3 regions of the Streptacidiphilus sp. EB103A genome follow, and region 2 is predicted to be linked to each of the others. Evidence: riboswitches for the same ligand, from Rfam matches in the RefSeq annotation. Region 2 holds a riboswitch; each other region holds the start of a gene.
What was found. A riboswitch is a leader RNA that binds a small molecule or an ion and turns the genes downstream of it on or off. The one in region 2 is predicted to bind cobalamin.

Region 1: linked by a shared signal. The riboswitch ahead of ABH941_RS28275 (ribonucleoside-diphosphate reductase subunit alpha) and the one ahead of cobI (precorrin-2 C(20)-methyltransferase) in region 2 are both predicted to bind cobalamin.
Region 3: linked by a shared signal. The riboswitch ahead of ABH941_RS36250 (HoxN/HupN/NixA family nickel/cobalt transporter) and the one ahead of cobI (precorrin-2 C(20)-methyltransferase) in region 2 are both predicted to bind cobalamin.

The regions. Positions count from the first base shown of each region.
Region 1 covers NZ_JBGCAQ010000018.1:173,847-180,090, reverse strand. The annotation lists gene ABH941_RS28275 (ribonucleoside-diphosphate reductase subunit alpha) at 1-1,727, opposite strand, end outside; cobalamin riboswitch at 1,886-2,016, opposite strand; gene ABH941_RS28270 (GNAT family N-acetyltransferase) at 2,029-2,562, opposite strand; gene ABH941_RS28265 (hypothetical protein) at 2,703-3,449, shown strand; gene ABH941_RS28260 (histidine phosphatase family protein) at 3,450-4,220, opposite strand; gene mctP (monocarboxylate uptake permease MctP) at 4,331-5,971, opposite strand; gene ABH941_RS28250 (DUF3311 domain-containing protein) at 5,968-6,244, opposite strand, start outside.
Region 2 covers NZ_JBGCAQ010000008.1:102,988-109,231, reverse strand. The annotation lists gene cobJ (precorrin-3B C(17)-methyltransferase) at 1-405, opposite strand, end outside; gene cbiE (precorrin-6y C5,15-methyltransferase (decarboxylating) subunit CbiE) at 402-1,667, opposite strand; gene cobM (precorrin-4 C(11)-methyltransferase) at 1,664-2,485, opposite strand; gene cobI (precorrin-2 C(20)-methyltransferase) at 2,482-3,216, opposite strand; cobalamin riboswitch at 3,291-3,444, opposite strand; gene ABH941_RS14910 (LuxR C-terminal-related transcriptional regulator) at 3,544-5,907, shown strand; gene ABH941_RS14905 (hypothetical protein) at 6,172-6,244, shown strand, end outside.
Region 3 covers NZ_JBGCAQ010000028.1:109,205-115,448, reverse strand. The annotation lists gene ABH941_RS36255 (AAA family ATPase) at 1-1,242, opposite strand, end outside; gene ABH941_RS36250 (HoxN/HupN/NixA family nickel/cobalt transporter) at 1,448-2,551, opposite strand; cobalamin riboswitch at 2,585-2,808, opposite strand; gene ABH941_RS36245 (ArsR/SmtB family transcription factor) at 2,889-3,290, shown strand; gene ABH941_RS36240 (siderophore-interacting protein) at 3,313-4,149, opposite strand; gene ABH941_RS36235 ((2Fe-2S)-binding protein) at 4,259-4,960, shown strand; gene ABH941_RS36230 (hypothetical protein) at 4,900-5,445, opposite strand; gene ABH941_RS36225 (molybdopterin-binding protein) at 5,615-6,034, opposite strand; gene ABH941_RS36220 (glycoside hydrolase family 19 protein) at 6,179-6,244, opposite strand, start outside.

The DNA of each region.
Region 1 (6,244 bases), on a different contig from region 2:
TGGTCGATGTGGAGCTGGCCGCGGGCCGCGCGGGTCTCCTCGTAGGCGACATGGCGGCCCAGCCGCTCGGCCAGGTCGGCGCTGGTCTCGTAGGCGGCGAGCATGATGCGCTCGGAGATCCTGGTGGACAGCGCCTTGGCCTTGGGTGAGTCGAAGTCCAGGCGCAGCCTGAAGAAGACGTCCTGAAGGCCCATCACGCCCAGGCCGACCGGGCGCCAGCGGGCGTTGGACGCCCCGGCCTCCGGGGTCGGGTAGAAGTTGATGTCGACGACCCGGTCCAGGAAGGTGACCGCGGTGCGGACGGTGGAGTCCAGCCGCTCCCAGTCCATTTCGCCGCTGGAGAGCAGATGCGCGCCCAGGTTGACCGAGCCGAGGTTGCAGACGGCGGTCTCGCTGTCGTCGGTCACCTCCAGGATCTCGGTGCAGAGGTTGGAGGAGTGGACGGTGCGGCCGGGTAGCGCGGTCTGGTTGGCGGCGCGGTTGGAGGCGTCCTTGAAGGTCATCCAACCGTTGCCGGTCTGCGCCAGGGTGCGCATCATCCGGGCGTAGAGGGCGCGGGCCGGGATGGTGCGGATGGCCAGGCCCGCCGCCTCGGCCTTGGCGTACGCGGCGTCGAACTCGGCGCCCCACAGGTCGACCAGCTCGGGCACATCGCCCGGGGAGAACAGCGACCACTCGGTGTCGGCGTCCACCCGGCGCATGAACTCGTCCGGGACCCAGTGCGCCAGGTTGAGGTTGTGGGTGCGCCTGGCCTCCTCGCCGGTGTTGTCGCGCAGTTCCAGGAACTCCTCGATGTCCGCGTGCCAGGTCTCCAGGTAGACGCAGGCCGCGCCCTTGCGGCGGCCGCCCTGGTTCACCGCGGCGACCGAGGAGTCCAGGGTGCGCAGGAACGGCACGATGCCGTTGGACTGGCCGTTGGTGCCGCGGATCAGGCTGCCGCGGGAGCGGATCCGGCTGTAGGAGAGGCCGATGCCGCCGGCGTGCTTGCTGAGCCGGGCGATCTGCGCGTAGCGGGAGTAGATCGAGTCCAGCTCGTCCAGCGGGGAGTCCAGCAGGTAGCAGGAGGACATCTGCGGGTGCCGGGTACCGGAGTTGAACAGCGTGGGGGAGGAGGGGAGGTACTCCAGCCGGCTCATCAGCGCATAGAGCGAGGCGACCTCCGCCACCGATGCGGCGTCCCCTCCGACCTGCAGGCCCGACGCCACCCGCAGCATGAAGTGCTGCGGGGTCTCGATGACCTGGCGGGTGATCGGGTGGCGCAGCAGGTAGCGGGAGTAGAGGGTGCGCAGGCCGAAGTACTCGAAGCGGTCGTCGGCGGTGGGGTCGATCACCGCGTCCAGGGCGGCCGCGTGCTCGGCGACGAAGGCGGCGGTGGCGTCGCCGACCAGGCCCTCGCGGTGGCCGACGGCGATGGAGGCGGCGAAGCAGGTCGCGCCCTGGCCGGCGGCCTCCTCGCGGATCTCCTCGGCGAGCAGCCGGGCCGCCAGCCGGGAGTACTCCGGGTCCTCGGCGATCAGCGAGGCGGCGGCCTCGACGGCCAGGCCGCGCAGCTCGGCGTAGTCGGAGACGGAACTGCGGCCGCGCAGCGCGGCGGCGGCGACCCGGCCCGGGTCGACGCTGGTGAGGTCGGTGGACCGCTCGGTGAGGGTGCGCAGCAGGGCAGCTCCGGGGCCGTCGCCCGGCGCGGGCCGGGGGACGGCGGTCTGCTGCGGGACTGTCGTGTCGATCACTGTCACTGTGCGCTCCTCGTTGGCGGCCGGTCGGCGGCGGGCCGGCGGACGGAGGAGCGGGGGCGCCGCCGGGCAGCCCGAAGGCAGCACGGAGCGCGTCCCCGGCCCACCCGCGAGGCCCGGACGTGCAGCACTCCGGGCGGCGCCGGTAGGGCAGCGCGGAGCGGGCTGTCGGCAGGTACTCGGACTCGCGGCAGAAGCCGCTCACCGCTGCGGGGCAGTCCCGGAATCGCACCGGGTTCCCCTGCGTCGTCAGCGAGAGTGAGCATACATGTAGGGGTGCTTTCCCGAAGCACCCCTACATGTTGTGTCGTGCAGGGTCGCTCTCGGTAGTGAGCTCGACCGCGTAGGTCATCAGGTCGATGCCGGGAACCGGCGACCAGTCGCGCTCCGGGGTGCGGACGAAGCCCAGTCGTTCGTAGATCCGGTGGGCGTGCACCATGCCCGGCTGGGTGGACATCACCAGCCGGGACAGGCCCAGCTCCCTGGCCCGGTCCAGGCAGGCCCGCACCAGCGCCTCGCCGGCGCCCCGGCCGCGGGCCTCGGGGGAGACCGCGAGCATCCGGAACTCCCCCTCCTGCTTGTCGCCCGCGGCCAGGTCCGCGTAGGGCGAACCGGGCGGGGCGAAGGTCACCGAGCCCAGCAGCGCGCCGCTGACCGGGTCCACGGCGACCAGCAGCTCGGCCCTGGTGGCGCGGTCGCGGCCGTCGCGCAGTCGCGGCTCGTAGTGGCCGCCGCGGGTGGTGTGGCCGTCGGCGATGAAGGACTCGGCGGTGAGGTGGCCTGCCGCGTCCACCTCGGAGTCGAGGGCGGGGCGCACGATGACGTTCATGGGAAAAGTCTGCCTGAGCTGCGGTGACCGGTGACGGCAGGGTCGCTCACCCCGGTGGCGGCGGCCACCGGGCGGGAGAGTCGGCGCCGTGTCAGATTCAGGTGAGGGCCGGAGGGATGCGGGCGGCGAGGGAGGCGGCAGTGCGGCGTGCATGGGTCAGCGGTATCGCAGTGGCGGTGCTTGCCGGGCAGGCGGTGCTGGGCCTCGCGGGAACGGCCCGGGCCGCGTCCGACAGCACCAGGGCGGCCCCGTGCAGGGTGGGTTCGGCCTCCGAACAGCCGCTGGGGTTCGCCCTGCACCGGTTCCACCGGGTCTACCGGGCCGGCGGCTCCTGGTCGGGGGCCCGGCTGGGGGTGCGCAACCACACCGGGGCGTCCTGCCGCGGCGTCCAGCCGGTGCTGGTGCTGGGGGCTCACAAGCGGGGTCTGCACGCCGGAGAGGTGCGCCTGCAGTGGCGGCGCGGCGCCGGGGCGTCCTGGCGGCGGGTCCGGCTGCTGGAGGAGGACGGCGCGCTGCTGGGCCGGATCGGCCCTGCGGACGGTCTGGCGGTGACCGCGAAGGGCCGGGCGTCGGTGCCGCTGCGGCTGCGGTTCACCGCAGGTGCGCCGCTCGGGCGCTGGGTGACCCTGGCGGTGGGCTATGTGCCGGTGCCGCTGGACGGGGAACTGGTGCCGCTTCCCGTGGGTATCACCGACCCGCACTTCTTCCGGGTGGTCAGCGGGCATGCGGTCAGCCGGCATGCGCTCAGCAACCAGCGGCCGCAACTGGCCGCCACCGGCGGCTCGGAGGCGACGGCGCCCATCGCGTGGGCGGCGGCGCTTTCGGTGGGCGGCGGCGCGGCGCTGCTGGGGTGCGCGCGCCGCCGCAGGGTGAAGCCGGAGGGTTGATCAGCCCGGGTCCAGATGCGACATGCTGTTGTAGCAGTCCAGTTTGAGCTGGCCGGAGGAGGTCCGGGACCAGCGGGTGATCGAGGCGTTGCCGACCGCGCCCTCGCGCTCCAGGGCGAGGTAGCCCTCCTCGTCCAGGTCGTCCAGGATGTGACGGAGCATCACCACCACCGCGTCATGGGCCACCAGCAGCACCCGGCGGGAGGCCTCGGTCTCGTACAGGTCGCGCAGCAGGCTGCGCAGCCGCAGGGCGACGTCGGCGAGCGACTCGCCGCCGGGGGGCCGCCAGCGCAGCTCGCCGAGGCGGCGGCGCCGGGCCGCCTCGGCGGGGTGGTGCAGTTCGATGGCCGCTTTGGTGACCATCTCCAGGATGCCCAGCTCGCGGTCGCGCAGCCGTTCGTCGGTGCGCACGTCCGGGAGCGGCAGCCCGGCCCGGTCCAGCTCGGTGAGGACGAGCTCCGCCGTCTCCTGGGCGCGGAGGTACGGGGAGACCCACACGCTGTGCGGCAGCGGGCCGTCGGCGCGCGAGGCCAGCCAGCGACCCAGGGCGGTCGCCTGGGCCCGGCCCAGCGCGGTGAGCGAGAGGTCGGCGTCGCGGCAGGTGATGCCGGTGTCCAGGGCGCCGGCCGCCTCCGCGGCGGCGAACGCGGCGTTGGCGGTGGACTGGCCGTGCCGGGTGACGGTCAGCGAGAGCGGGCGGGGCGGGGCGGTGACGGTGGGTCTTTCTGACGCGGGTTCGGACGGGCTGAGGTGGTGGTCGGTGAGCTCCACGAGTCCCCCTGAGCGGTTCTTCGGCCCGGCCCGGCGCGGGAATGCGCACGGGCCGCCGGTCCCAGTGTGCGGGAGCGGCGGCCCGTGGAGGGGGCGCAAAGGGGGTGAATTCAGGGCGCGGAAGGAGTGATCTCCGGCGTGAGCGGGACCAGCGGCGCGCTCTCGACCAGGTAGTCGCCCGGGGTCGTCTCGTCCGGCAGCTCCCGGGGTTTGGCAGCCCGTATCGCGAGGGTGAGCACCACCGAGACGGCGAGGTTCAGCACGAAGGCGGTCATGCCGATGTAGCCGATCTGGCCGATGACCGGGATGTTCGCCGCGCTGCCGCCGAAGTGCGAGTGCGGCTTGCCGGCCGCGGCGACGTTGTAGGCCTGGTAGGTCCCGTAGGCCATCCCGGCGGCCCAGCCGGCCAGCAGCGCCCAGTGGTGGAACCAGCGCGAGAACAACCCCGCCACGATCGCCGGGAAGGTCTGCAGGATCCAGATGCCGCCCAGCAGCTGCAGGTTGATGGAGAACTGCTTGTCGATGCCGAGAACGAAGCCCAGCGCCCCCAGCTTGACCACCAGCGAGACCACCTTGGCGACCGCGGTCTCCTGCGCCGGGGTGGCGTCCGGCTTGAAGAACTCGCGGTAGATGTTGCGGGTGAACAGGTTGGCCGCGGCGATCGACATGATCGCGGCGGGGACCAGCGCGCCGATCCCGACGGCCGCGAAGGCCACCCCCGCGAACCAGGACGGGAACATCTGCTGGAACAGCTGCGGGACGGCCAGCTGGGCGTTGTAGCCCTTCACGCCCTTGCCCACGCCGGCCGAGATCGCCATGAAGCCCAGCAGCGACAGCAGGCCCAGCATCAGCGAGTAGGCCGGCAGCACGGCCAGGTTGCGACGCACCGTGGTACGGCTCTTGGCGGCCAGCACGCCGGTCGCCGAGTGCGGGTACATGAACAGGGCCATCGCCGAGCCCAGCGCCAGCGTCGCGTACGACCACTGCGCCTTCGGCCCGGTGATCAGCGAGCCCTTGGCCTTGCCGGTGGCCGGGTTGGTCTTCGCCAGCGAGGTCGCGGCGTCGTGGAAGATGTGGCCGTAGCCGCCGAGGCGGATCGGGATGTAGATCACCGCCACGATCACCACGATGTAGACCAGGGTGTCCTTGACGAAGGCGATCAGCGCCGGGGCGCGCAGCCCGGACGAGTAGGTGTAGGCGGCCAGCACCGCGAAGGCGATCAGCAGCGGCAGGTCCTTGCCGAAGCCGCTGGAGCCGCCGATGCCCATGGTGTCCAGCACCGCCTGGATGCCGACCAACTGCAGGGCGATGTACGGCATGGTGGCCAGGATGCCGGTGAGCGCCACGGCCAGCGCGAGGCTGCGGGAGCCGTAGCGGCCCCGGGCGAAGTCGGCCAGGGTGACATAGCCCTTGCTGCGCGCCACCGACCACAGCCGGGGCAGGAACAGGAACACCATCGGCCAGACCAGGATGGTGTACGGCACCGCGTAGAAGCCGGCCGCGCCCACGCCGTAGACCAGGGCGGGCACGGCGATGAAGGTGTACGCGGTGTAGAGGTCCCCGCCGAGCAGGAACCAGCTGACGACCGTGCCGAAGCCGCGGCCGCCGAGCCCCCACTCGTCCAGGTGCAGGGCGTTCTCGGCGCGGCGCCAGCGCGAGGCGACGAAGCCGACCCCGGTGACGGCCACGAAGAGGATCAGGAAGACGGTCAGCGAGACGGCGTTGGTGCCGCCGGCGGCCAGTTCGTTCATGACGGCTCACGCTCCGTCAGCGGTGCCCTGCGGGCCGCCTCTTCACGGCGGATCAGGACGAAGACCACGGCGGTGAACAGCGCGGAGACGATCACCCAGGCCAGCTGGTACCAGTAGAAGAAGGGGATGCCGATGAACGCCGGGGTCAGCCGGGAGTAGGAGCTGACCCAGAGCAGTGCCACAAAGGGCGCGCCCAGCAGGAAGGCGCAGACCACCCGGGTCGGAGTGACCAGTGGCGGACGGGGTGGACGGGGCAGGGGCGGTGTCTCGGGC
Region 2 (6,244 bases):
GGCGAGTTCGCCCTCGGTGTGCCAGCCGAGGGTGTCCAGGCCGGGCAGGCCCGTCGCGTCGGTGGCCGTGGTCAGCACCGGCTGGGCGTCCAGGGCTTCGGCGACCCGGGCGGCCAGTCGGTTGGCGCCGCCGTCATGGCCGCCGACGAGCGACACCGCGAAGCGCCGGGCCTCGTCGACGCAGACCACCCCGGGGTCGCTGTGCTTGTCCGCCAGCAGCGGGGCGATCAACCGCACGGTGGCGCCGGTGGCGAGGAAGCAGACCAACTGCTCGCACTCGGCCCAGGCCCGGGCGATCGAGGCGGCGACGGTCCGCTCCTGGTAGAGGGTGCAGTCGCCCAGCGCCTCGGCGAGTTCGGCGGCTGCCGAGCGGCCCGCCGAGGTGGCGGCGATCAAGCCGATCACAGTGTGTCTCCTGACGACTGGGCTGACGGTGAATCAAGTCGGGTGCCCCAGAGGACGAATACCGGATTGGTGGCGGCCAGGCGGACCACTCCGCCGGGCAGCGGGGCCAGCCGTGACGACTGCAGCTGTACGCCCTCGGCGGTGAAGCCCGCCGCGAGCAGCGCGGCCCGTACGGCGGGGATCCGGTCCAGCGCGGCCAGTGTCACCACCACGCTGCGCCGGGCGCGCTCGGCGCAGGCGGCGACGATCTCCGCCAGGTCCGCGCCGCCGCCGCCGACGAACACCGCGTCCGGCTCCGGCAGTTCGGCGAGGGCGTCCGGGGCGGCTCCGTGTACCACGAGTACATCGACGCCATGTGCCGCTGCGTTCGCGGTAACCCGCTGCACTCCGTCTGCTGTCTTCTCGACCGCGACCACGGCCGAGCCGAGCCGGGCGCACTCGACGGCCACCGAGCCGCTGCCCGCGCCCACGTCCCAGACCAGCTCGCCCAGCCGCGGCCCGAGTCGGGCCAGGGCCAGGGCGCGGACCTCGGCCTTGGTGACCATCGAGTCGCGGTGCTCGAAGGCGTCCTCGGGCAGTCCCCAGCCGCCCTCGGCGACGCCCGCGCCCCCGGCGACGGCGCGCATCGGACCGGGGAGCTCGGCACCGGGACCCAGGCTCAGCACCACCTGGACGCCGGGCCAGTCCCGCGCTGCGGCCTGCTCCGGCGTCACCTCCTCGATCCGCTCGCTGTCCGCGCCGAGGTCGGTCGCCACCAGCAGCCGACGCCACAGCCCCGGGACGGCGGCCAGGGCCGCCCCGATCTCGGCGGGGCCGGCGCCCGGAGCCGTCAGCACAGCGACCTTGCGGTGCGCCCGGCAGACGTTCAGGGCGGTACGCGGGTCACGGCCGTGGGCGCTCACCACCACCGCGTCGTCCCAGGGCAGACCCACCCGGGCGAAGGCCTCGGCGACACTGCTGACGCCGGGTCGGACGTCCAGCGCCCCCGGGCCGAAACGCTCGGTCAGGGCGCGGACGATGCCGAAGAACCCCGGGTCCCCGGAGGCCAGCACCAGCACCGGACCGGCGTCGGCAGCCAGCGCGGCGGCGACCGCGTCCAGCGCCGGGGCCAGCGGGCCGAGCACCACCGCCCGCTCCGGTGGCACCCCGGCGGCGTCCAGGTGCCGACGCGCGCCCAGAGCCAGCCCGGCGCCGGCGATCAGGGCAGCGTGCTCCGCGGCCTGCCCGGCGCCGAGGACGGTGATCGGGTGCCGGTCCGTCACGACGCTCCGCTGCTGCGCAGGGCGCGCCGGGCCGCCGGGTCGGCCTTGCGGAAGGTGTGGAAGTGGCCGGGGTGGTAGAGGTGCGACCGGGTCCCCGTCGCCGCCAGCGCCGGGCCGACCAGGAACAGGGTGTGCTTCCACAGCCGGTGCTCCTTGACGGTCGCCTCCAGGCTCTCCAGCGTGCCGTGGAGCACCAGCTCGTCCGGCCAGGTCGCCTGGTAGGCGACCACGACCGGGGTCTCCGGCGGGTAGCCGCCCGCGGTCAGCTCCTCCACCAGCTGCTTGGTGCGCGCGGCGGACAGGAAGATCGCCATGGTGGTGCCGTGCCGGGCGAAGTCGCGCACCTCCTCGCCGGGCGGCATCGGGGTCTTGCCCCCGCCGAGCCGGGTCAGGATGACGCTCTGGGCCACCTCGGGGATGGTCAGTTCGCGCTGGATGATCGCGGCGACGGCGGAGAAGGAGGAGACGCCGGGGACAATCTCGGTCTCCAGGCCCAGCTCACGGCAGCGGTCCAGCTGCTCCTGGACCGCACCCCACAGCGAGGGGTCCCCCGAGTGGATCCTGGCCACCCGGCGGCCCTGGTCGGCGGCGCGCTGGTACTCCGCCAGCACGTCCTCCATCGGGATCAGCGAGGAGTCCAGGATCTCGGCGTCCTCGCGGGCGTGCTCCAGCACCTCGGCCTGGACCAGGCTGGCGGCCCAGATCACCGTGTCGGCCTCGGCGATGGCCCGGGCCGCGCGGAAGGTGAGCAGGTCCGCGGCTCCGGGGCCCGCGCCGACAAAGGTGACCTTGCCGTTGATGGCCTCGGTACCGGTCACAGCTTGCCTCCACGGCGGGTGCGGGTCGCGGGTGCGATCAGGGTCGAGAGGTACGGCAGCGATCCGGTCAGCGGATGCCCGGCCGGGCGGATCTGCTCGTCCGGCAGGCCCAGCGCGGACCCCCAGACGGCGGTGCCGTCCCGGTCGGTCTCCCGCAGCGCGGCGGCGACCTGCTCGGCCAGCCGTCCGAACTTGTAGGCGACGACGGTGCCGGGCCCGGCCAGGGCGTCCCGCAGCACCTCCGCTCCCGCGGTCACCGGGACCAGCGTCAGCGGCTCGGTGCCCTCGGCCAGGACGGTGCCGCTGCGCGCGGCCAGGTCCTGCATCGCGGTGATCCCGGGGACGGTCGCCACGACCAGGCCCGGGACCAGCGGGGCCAGCGTCTGGGCGAGGTAGGTGAAGGTCGAGTAGACATTGGGGTCGCCGATGGTGGCGAAGGCGACGCTGCCGTGCTCCCGCAGCAGCTCGGCGACCCGGGCGCCGGCCGCGTCCCAGGCGGCCTCGCGGCGGGCCCGGTCCTCGCGCTCGTTCAGGGCGAAGACCACCCGTTCGACCTTGGCCGCGGCACCGTCCAGATGGTGCAGCACGGTCGCCTCGGCCCGTCCGGTCTCGCCGCTGTCCAGCACCGGGACGACCACCACGGCGGCCTCGCGCAGCACCCGGACCGCCTTGACCGTGACCAGCTCGGGATCGCCGGGGCCCATGCCCACGCCGGTCAGTCGAGGCGTCACCACGGTGTGGGCAGGCAGCGGGGCACGGGAGCGCAGCAGCGCATGGCAGTAGTCCTCACTCGGGGTCCGCGCCCCGGATCGTGGTGTCGGCGGCCAGAGTTCCTGGCTCGGGGACGGCCGCGCCCGGTAACGGGACGCGTCGCCCGGTGACAGTGGCGGGACCGCGCCGGATTCGCACCGGACTTCCTCATCATTGCCGCCGTACAAGGCTTCAAAATCCCACCACGTGCGCCGTCGCCAGGTCAACCGGAGCGGCTGTGTCCTCGCCCACCTCCGTTCTGACTGATCACCACCACAGGCAGTGAACGAACCGATACTCTCGGGAGGGTGCTGACCGGCGAGGCGGGCGGGGTGGAGATGACCTTCAGCGTCCATGGCAGGCGGGTCGGGGAACTGCCCGCCGAAGTCACCGGCTTCGTCGGCCGCAGAGCCGAACTGGCCTCCGTGGAACGGCTGTTGACGCAGGCCAGACTGGTCACGCTGACCGGTCCCGGCGGTGTCGGCAAGACCCGGATCGCGCTGCGCACCGTCGCCGGGATGCGCGAGCGCTACCCGGACGGGGTCTACCTGGTCGAGCTCTCCGCCCTCCCGGAGCCGGAACTGCTGCCCAGGGCGGTCTGCGCCTCGCTGGGGATAGTGGACCAGACGGCGCGTCCGCCGCTGGACTTCCTCACCGAGTACCTGGCCGACCGGACCGCGCTGCTGGTCCTGGACACCTGCGAGCACCTGGTCGACGCCTGCGCCATGCTCGCCGACCTGCTGCTGCGCGACGCGCCCGGGATCGGCATCCTGGCGACCAGCCGCCAGCCGCTGGACGTCCCGGGGGAGCACACCCTGGTCATCCCCCCGCTGCCGGTCCAGGACGAGGGCCCGGACGGGGTCGGCGCGGTGGCCCTGTTCGCCCAGCGGGCGGCCGCGGTGCTGCCGGGATTCACCCTCAGCGACGCCAACCGCGCCGACGTCCTGGCGCTGTGCCGCCGTCTCGACGGCATCCCGCTGGCCATCGAGCTCGCCACGGTGCGGCTCCGGGCGATCCCGCTGGACCAGCTGGTCGCCCGGCTGGAGGACCGCTTCCGGCTGCTCACCGGCGGCCGCCGCACCGCGCTGCCCCGGCACCAGACCCTGCGCACCACCATCGGCTGGAGCCATGAGCTGTGCACGGCCGAGGAGCGGCTGCTCTGGGCCCGGCTGTCGGTGTTCGCCGGCAGCTTCGACCTGACCGCCGTGGAGCGGATCTGCGCCGGCGGCGAACTCGGCGGCGGGACGGTGCTGGAGCATCTGATCGGCCTGGTCGACAAGTCGGTGGTGCTGCGGGTCGACACCGACGACGCCCGGACCCGCTACCGGCTGCTCGACACCATCCGCGAGTACGGCGGCGAGTGGCTGGAGCAGAGTGGCGGAGGGCCCGAGGTCCGGCAGCGGCACCTGGACCACTACCGGGTGCTGGCAGCCGAGTTCCGGGCGCGCTTCGCCACCGACGCGCAGCTGCCGCTGTTCCGGGCGCTCTGCCCGGAGCTGGAGAACCTGCGCGCCGCGCTGCGCTTCATGATCGAGACCTCGGGGGACTCGGACCAGGCCCTCTCCTTCTGTACCGACCTGTGGGTGTTCTGGATCTGCTCAGGGATGCACGCCGAGGGGCGGCACTGGATCGACCTCGCCCTCGCCGAGCAGCCCGAGCCCACCGCGGCCCGATCGCTCGCGCTCAGCCTGGGCGCCGAGCTGTCGCTGTTCGTCGGCGACCACGACGGCGCCCTGCCGGGCCTGCAGGAGGCGCTGGCGATCGCGGAACGCCTGGACGACGACCGGCTGCGGCTGCACGCCCACCACTTCCTGACCCTGGCCGCCGGGTGGCGTGGTGACTACGAGCAGGTTGAGGTCCATACGCAGAAGGTTTTCGAGTACGTGCGCCCCGGCGAGGACCCGGTCAGCGACGGCCTGATGATGGCGCACTGGGCGCTCAAGTACGTGACCACCGGCCGCGCGGACAAGGGTGTCGAGGTGTGCGACGCGTATCTGGCCGTACTCGCCGCCGCACCGGAGGAGTGCTGGCTGCGCGGCTTTCTGCTGCTGGTGAAGGCCCAGGCCAGGTTCGCCCTCGGGCAGTACCGGGAGGCATCGCTGAGTGCCCGTCAGTCCCTGCGACTGCGAACCGAGCTGGGCGACCGCACCGGCCAGGCCTACGCCCTGGAGGTGCTGGCCTGGGTCGCGGCGGCGGAGGGCCGGCACCGCCGGGCCGCCTGGCTGCTGGGCGCGGCCGCCGCGCTCTGGGAGCGGTCGGGCCTGCCGCTGAGCGGCGCCGTCGAGCTCCACGGGCCGCATGACACGGCGGTGCGGCAGATCATCGCGGCCCTCGGTGAGCGGGTCCGGGAGGAGTGCCACCGCCAGGGCGCGGCCGGCGAGTTGGACCAGGTCGTGGCCCTGGCCTGGTCCGACGCGGACAGCCCGCCGGCGGTGCCGCAGGGGGAGCAGCGGCCGGTCCCCGGTCCGGACGCCCTCACCCGCCGTGAGCGCGAGGTCGCCGCGCTGGTCGCCGAGGGGCTCTCGAACCGTCAGGTGGCCGAGCGGCTGGTGATCTCCAAGCGCACGGCGGACGCCCATGTCGAGCACATCCTGGCCAAGCTGGGCTTCTCCTCGCGCACCGAGATCGCGGCGGCGGTGGCCCGGTCGCGGACCGTGGAGGACCCGGTGTAGGTAGGTGCCGTCGCGGATCTAGGTATACCCGGTTCCGTGGGATACCGATGCCGGGCCCCAGGGCCGCGGTCGATGCTGGGAGCACGTCGGGTCGCACCGGAGCCGGGTACAGCAGGAGGTCCGCAAGGGCCTCTGGTACCGGTACGGGGGGCGGCCCGGCGACCGTCACGGCATCCGCCGTTGCAGCAGGGGCTCCCCCGGTTCCACTGGCGGGGGGTGCCGTGGCGGGCCCGATCCTTCCCGTACCAGCGCGAGGAGGCCGTCATGGCCACCGAGGCATTCACACCCCCCGATCCCTGCCCGACCGGTGACGCCCTGCTCGGTCGGGAGCGTGAAC
Region 3 (6,244 bases), on a different contig from region 2:
GTGGGCCGCGGCGGCGAGCAGGCGCGCGGTGCGCCGCCGCGGGTCGGCGGCGGGAGTGTGCTCGGCGGCGAGGGCGGTGAGCTCGTACGCGGTGTCGGGTTCGCCGCGGTGCCGGGCCACGTCGGCGGCCGCGGCGAGGGCGGCGGCGACCTGGGCGTCCTCCCGTGGGTGGGCCTGCGCGAGGTGCCGGGCCCGGGCGACGGGTTCCGCGGTGGCCTCGGCGAGGGCGGTGTGGACCGCGATCCGCTCCCGGAGCAGCGCCTCGGCCTGCAGCGCCGCGCCGAGCAGCGGGTGCCGCAGCCGTACCCGGCCGTGGGCCGAGACCGAGACCAGGCCCAGACGCTCGGCCTCGGCCAGCGCGGCGACCGGGTCGGCGACGCCGGCGGCGTGCAGCAGGCCGAGCGTGGGCTGCGGCGAGCAGGCGACCAGCAGCAGTGCGGACCGGGACTGCGGCGGCAGCGCGCGGGTCGGCGCGAGCAGCAGGTTGCGCAGCCGCCGCGGGACCGGCGGCTCCTCCTCGGCCCACCGGCCGCCGGGCTGTGGACGATTGCCTGCGGCCAGGGCCAATTCCCGGGCGTAGAACGGGTTCCCGGCGCTGAGCTGCTGGATCCGGCGCAGCTCGCGGACCGGCGGGAGCGATCCCTGACGGGCTATCAGTTCCTCGATCGCGTCGTCGGGGAGCGGGGGGACGGCCAGTTCGACCACGGTCGGCGGGCAGAGCCGGTTGCGCAGGGCCGATTCGCCTGAGCCGGTCCGTTCGGCGGCGGCCACGGTGACGGCCAGGGTGCCGGCCCGGCGGGTCAGGAAGGAGAGCAGCGCGGCGCTGGGCAGGTCGAGGTCCTGGAGCCCGTCCAGGACGAGCAGCACGGACGCGTCCGCGGACAGGGTGCGCAGCAGTCGGACCGCGGCCGTGTGCAGGGCCAGCCGCTCCTGGGCGGTGCCGGGCTGGGTGCGGAGCAGCAGCGGCGGGTACTGGGCCAGGAGGTCGGCGGGCACGCAGGACAGCAGGTCGGACAGGGCGGCATAGGGGAGCACCGACTCCTCCGGGATCGGCGCGCTGCGCAGGACCAGCATTCCCGCCGCGGCGGCCTCCGCGGCGAGGACGTCCAGGACCGCGCTCTTGCCGATCCCCGCCGGACCGGTGAGCAGCAGCCCTCGGTCAGGCCGCAGCGCGCCACGGGCCTCGGTGAGGAGCAGGCCGCGGCCGATCGGGGGTGTGCTGCCGCTCGGTGCTGGTTGCATGGAACCGTCCGTCCTCCTGAGTACCCCCGCCGCGCCCTGTCACGCCATGGACCTGACATAGTCTGCAATGACTGCCACGAATCCCAGCGTGCCGCGGGCGCGACGTCAAGAAGGCGTACCTGTGAGTCAAGGGTCCGGGCGGTACCGAATCCGGTCACATCGGTCGGTCCCGGGCGCCGTGCGCCGCCGGGACGGCCGCGACGGGTCAGGCCTGGTTCCCCCAGCGGTGCTCCACCCTGGCCAGCCGCCAGTAGGCCAGGGCGCAGGCCCAGACCGCCACGAACAGTCCGACGATGACGAAGCCGACGTTGTTGAGGTTGACGCCGGAGATCCAGTTGCTGACCGGGTCGTCGAGACCGAGCTGGTCGTGGACCACACCGACCAGCTCGATCGTGCCGATCAGGAACGCCACGGCGACCGAGAGGCCGGTGATGGCGAGGTTGTAGTAGACCTTGCGCACCGGGTTGGAGAACGCCCAGTGGTAGGCGAAGTTCATGAAGGTGCCGTCGAGGGTGTCGAACAGGCTCATCCCGGCGGCGAACAGCAGCGGCAGGCACAGGATGGCGTACCAGGGGAGGCCGGCCGCGGCGCCGGAGCCGGCCATCACCATCAGGGTGACCTCGGTGGCGGTGTCGAAGCCGATGCCGAACAGCAGGCCGATCAGGAACATCTGGCCAGGGCGGGTGATCGATTTGGTGAGCCGGCCCAGGATGCGGTTCATGAAACCGCGGCTGTCCAGGTGCTTCTCCAACTCGTGTTCGTCGAACTGTCCTTGGCGCATCGCCCGGAACACCCGGTTGATGCCGAACAGGGAGACCAGGTTGAGCGCGGCGATCAGGTAGAGGAAGCCGCCGGAGACGCTGGTGCTGACCACGCCCAGGGCCTGGTGGGTGCTGGAGGAGTCATTGGTCACGGCCCCGGCGAACCGGGCTCCGGCGGCGATGCCAGCGGCCAGGAGCACCACGATGCTGGAGTGGCCCAGCGCGAACCAGAAGCCGACCGAGATGGGGCGCTTGCCGTCGGCCATCAGCTTGCGGGTGGTGTTGTCGATGGCGGCGATGTGGTCCGCGTCGAAGGCGTGCCGCATGCCCAGGGTGTAGGCGGTGACGCCGAGGCCGAGGCCGAAGACCTGCTTGCCGACGGTGTAGTGGTGCGGGGCGACCATGACGGCCAGGATGCCGAAGGCGACGACATGGAGCGCGGCGATCACCGCCATCAGCCCGCCGGTGCGGATCCAGTCCCTGCGCTCCCAGCGGAGCACGGGTATGACGGGGTTCACGGGTATGACGGGGTTTTCGGGCAGGGTCATAGCAGGGCAGCCTCTCCAGCACCTCGTGGACAGTAAGTCGTGCGGTGCCGTGGCCGGTCTCCTGGCTGACGGGTGCGAACACCTCCAGCACCCGGCCTTCCCAGGCACGCGAGCGCGCCCAGTGGCCGCCGGCTCCTCGGCGGAGGAACAGGCACGGTGCGGAGATTTCCCGATCACAGTGGCGAGGGCCGCTCCGGTCTGGGGCCCCTGAGGGCCCTTCACCGGTCTTCCCGAACACCACGGCTGAACCACCGTAGGGGTGCGGGGACCACATCATCAAGCCTGCACAGCTGTGCAGGTGTTGCATCTCACTCGGACTCTGAGGTGAAGTGGGCGCATGCATCTGGTTCCCGAGGAGCGCGCGCACCGGCGCACCATCGACGAGCACACCGTCTGCGACGCCATCGAGGGCATCGGCGACGCCGCCCGGGTCGCCGAATGGTCGGCCAGGTTCGCGCTGCTGGGCGAGCCCGGCCGGCTCACCCTGCTGCTGGCGGTCCACCACGGCGGCCCGATCGCCGTCACCGACCTGGCCATCGCCACCGGGATCTCCGACACCGCGGTCTCGCAGATGCTGCGGCTGCTGCGCGCCTCGGGCACGGTCACCCCGGACAAGGACGGCCGCGTGGTCCGCTACCGGCTCACCGACGCCCGGACGGCCGCGCTGCTCGACTCGCTCGGGTCATCCGCCGTCAAGACGGCAGGTGTGGGCGCCGAGTCGGCCACCGCCCACGGGTGACGAACCGCGCCGCCGTGGGGCCTCAGCTCCCCTGCTCCTCCTCGACGCTGCGGTTCCACTCCCGCTTCGTCGACTGCCAGCCGTCCTCGTCCTGACCGGTGCGCCAGTAGCCGGAGATGGAGAGCCGGTCCATCGGGATGCTGCGCTCGACCCGCAGCAGTCGGCGCAGCTCCTTGACGAAGCCGGCCTCGCCGTGCACGAACGCCTCGGGCAGGCCGGTCGGGAAGTCGAGCCCGGAGACGGCGCGGACCAGGGCCTCGCCGATCCGTCCCTCGCCCCGGTGCAGCCAGGTGATCTCGGCGTCGGCCGGGGTGGGCAGCTTCTGCTCCTCCTCGGGACCGGCCACCTCGACGAAGACATGCGCCCTGGCCCCCTCGGGCAGCTGCTCCAGGGCGGCGGCGATGGCGGGCAGCGCGCTCTCGTCGCCGACCAGCAGGTGCCAGTCGGCGTCGGGGGAGGGGGCGTAGCCGCCGCCGGGTCCGCCGAAGTGGATCTCGTCGCCGGGCTGTGCCCGCGCGGCCCAGGGCCCGGCCACTCCCTCGTCGCCGTGGTGGACGAAGTCCACCGTCAGCTCGCCCGTCTCCGCGTCCCAGCGCCGCACGGTGTAGGTACGGGTCACCGGCCAGTCCTCGCGCGGCAGTTCGGCGCGGATCAGCGCCGGGTCGAAGGGCTCCGGATAGACCACGCCCGGGCGCGGGAACTGGATCTTGATGTAATGGTCGGTGAGCCCCCTGGTGGCGAAGGCCGCGAGGCCCTCGCCGCCGAGGACGACCCGGATCATGTGCGGCGTGAGCCGCTCGACGCGCTCCACCCGGCCACGGTGGGTCTGCTGCGGTCGGCGCTCGGGTCGGCCTGCCATAAACACTCCCTGGGAACTTCGAACCTGTGATCCCCATAGTGCAGGGGATGGCTCGGCAATTTCCGAAACCTTACCTTTCCGCGTATTTCCAGCCAGGGAGACTGTGCTCATGTTCGCGATGCTCGACCAGCTCGCGGCCCTCGGGCCGTTCTTCGCCCTGCACAGCCACCACGGGGACGCACCCGCCCGCCCGCCGTGGCAGGAGCTGCGCACCCTGGTCGAGGACCCGCGGCTGCTGCGCGAACGCGCGGACGGTGTGCGGACCCGCCTCGCCGCAGCCGGAGCGCAGAGCCCCGCCGCCGTCGAACTGCGCGTGGCCGCCTCGGTGACCCAGCTGGGACTGACCGCCAGGCTGGTCTCCCCGGCCCTGGCCGTCGCCGTGCTGTCCGGCGCCTGGCCGCGGCCGGACCTGGAGCTGCTCCGGTGGCAGCCGGTCCCGGGCGGAGCGTTCCCGCTCTCCTTCGACGCCGCCGCCTTCGCCCCCGGCACACCCGACGACCTCGTCGACGGTCCGGTGAGCGCCCTGGTCCAGGCCACAGCCGCGCTGTCGGTCTCGCCCAAAATCCTCTGGGGCAACGTCGCCTCCGCGGTCAACGGCGCCGCCACCGTCCTGGCCGGCGGCCGTCCGGACCTGGCTGCCGAGACCCGTGCCGCGGCCGGCCTGCTGCTGGCGCGGCCGGCCCTGCGCGGCACCCACGCGCCGGACGCCACCGTCGGGAGCGGGTTCCGGCGCCGCAGCTGCTGCCTGATCTACCGCGCCGCTCCCGGCAGGGCCGGCGCGTTGTGCGGGGACTGCGTCCTCGCCCGCTGACCGGGACCGTCGGGATGACTCTGGACAGCAGCGGTGGGTTGCCAGGCATGCAGGGGGCCGACCCACACGGCGGTGATGCCGCTGATGTAGCGGGCGCCGCACACGTCGGTGGGGACGACGAGCTGCGGTCCGGCGGCGTCGAGCGGACGGGAGTCGATCCTGGTGGCCAGCAGGATCTGCTGGCCGCTGAACTCGGGGTCGATCTCGGCCCAGGACAGCAGCACGAAGTGCCCGTCGGCGCCGGTGATGGTGATCAGATGCCCCAGCCGGCCCTTCCGGTTCGCGGACACCAGGTGCAGCCCGGCCGCCCGCAGCACGTCCCAGAGCTTCGGCCCCTCGAAGGCGTGGTGCTGCGGCCCGCTGGTGCGGCAGTCGAAGCTGACCTCGGCCCGGTGCGCGGGCAGCTCCCGCAGCTGCTCCACCGTCAGTTCCCGGGGCTGGGCGAGGTGTCCGTGCAGGCGGACAGCAGGGGTGGGACGGCTCATGGCTGGGGTCCCCTCTCGACGCGCGCGCCGTACGGCTGAGAGGCAGGTACCCGCCGCCGGGTGCATCGAATCGCGGGTACGGCACCCCAGGGGGTCATTGCCTGGTATATGCAAGGGCTGTGCGGCATCCGCCCTTGCAGATGCCGCACAGCCGGGAAATGTCGGCGCGTCAGACGGTGGCCAGCGAGACCTCGGTGGACTTGATCAGCGCGGTGACCCTGGTGCCCACGGTGAGGCCGAGGTCGGCGACGGCGTCCTTGGTGATCGCCGCCGTGATCTCGCCGCCCTCGACCGCGATCTTGACGGTGGCCATCGCGCCGCCGGTGGCGACCTCGGAGACGGTGCCGGGGATCTGGTTGCGGATGCTCAGACCGGTGACCGGCCCGGTGGCCAGCGAGACCTCGGTGGACTTCACCATGGTGCGCACCGCGGTGCCCTCGGCCAGCCCGAGTTCCTTGACGGCTTCCAGGGTGATGGCCGCGGTGATGTCCTGGCCGCCGGTCAGTCTGGTCCGCACCGTGGCCATCACCTCGCCGGGGGTGACCGAGGTGACGGTGCCGGGGATCTGGTTGCGGATACTGAGGCTCATGGGGGGCCGATCCTCACGTCGAGGGGAAATGTCAGCTGTTGATCTGCTGTGTCCCCTTTACCGTAGCGAGCATCCACCCCCTGCGCGCGGGACGACGCCGCCCCCGCCCCGGAGAGGGCGGAAACGGCGTCGCTCCGGCCGACTTCAGCAGGTGAGATTACTGCCGGGCGAGACCCCGAGGATCGCGGCGTAGGACTGGTACTTGGTGAC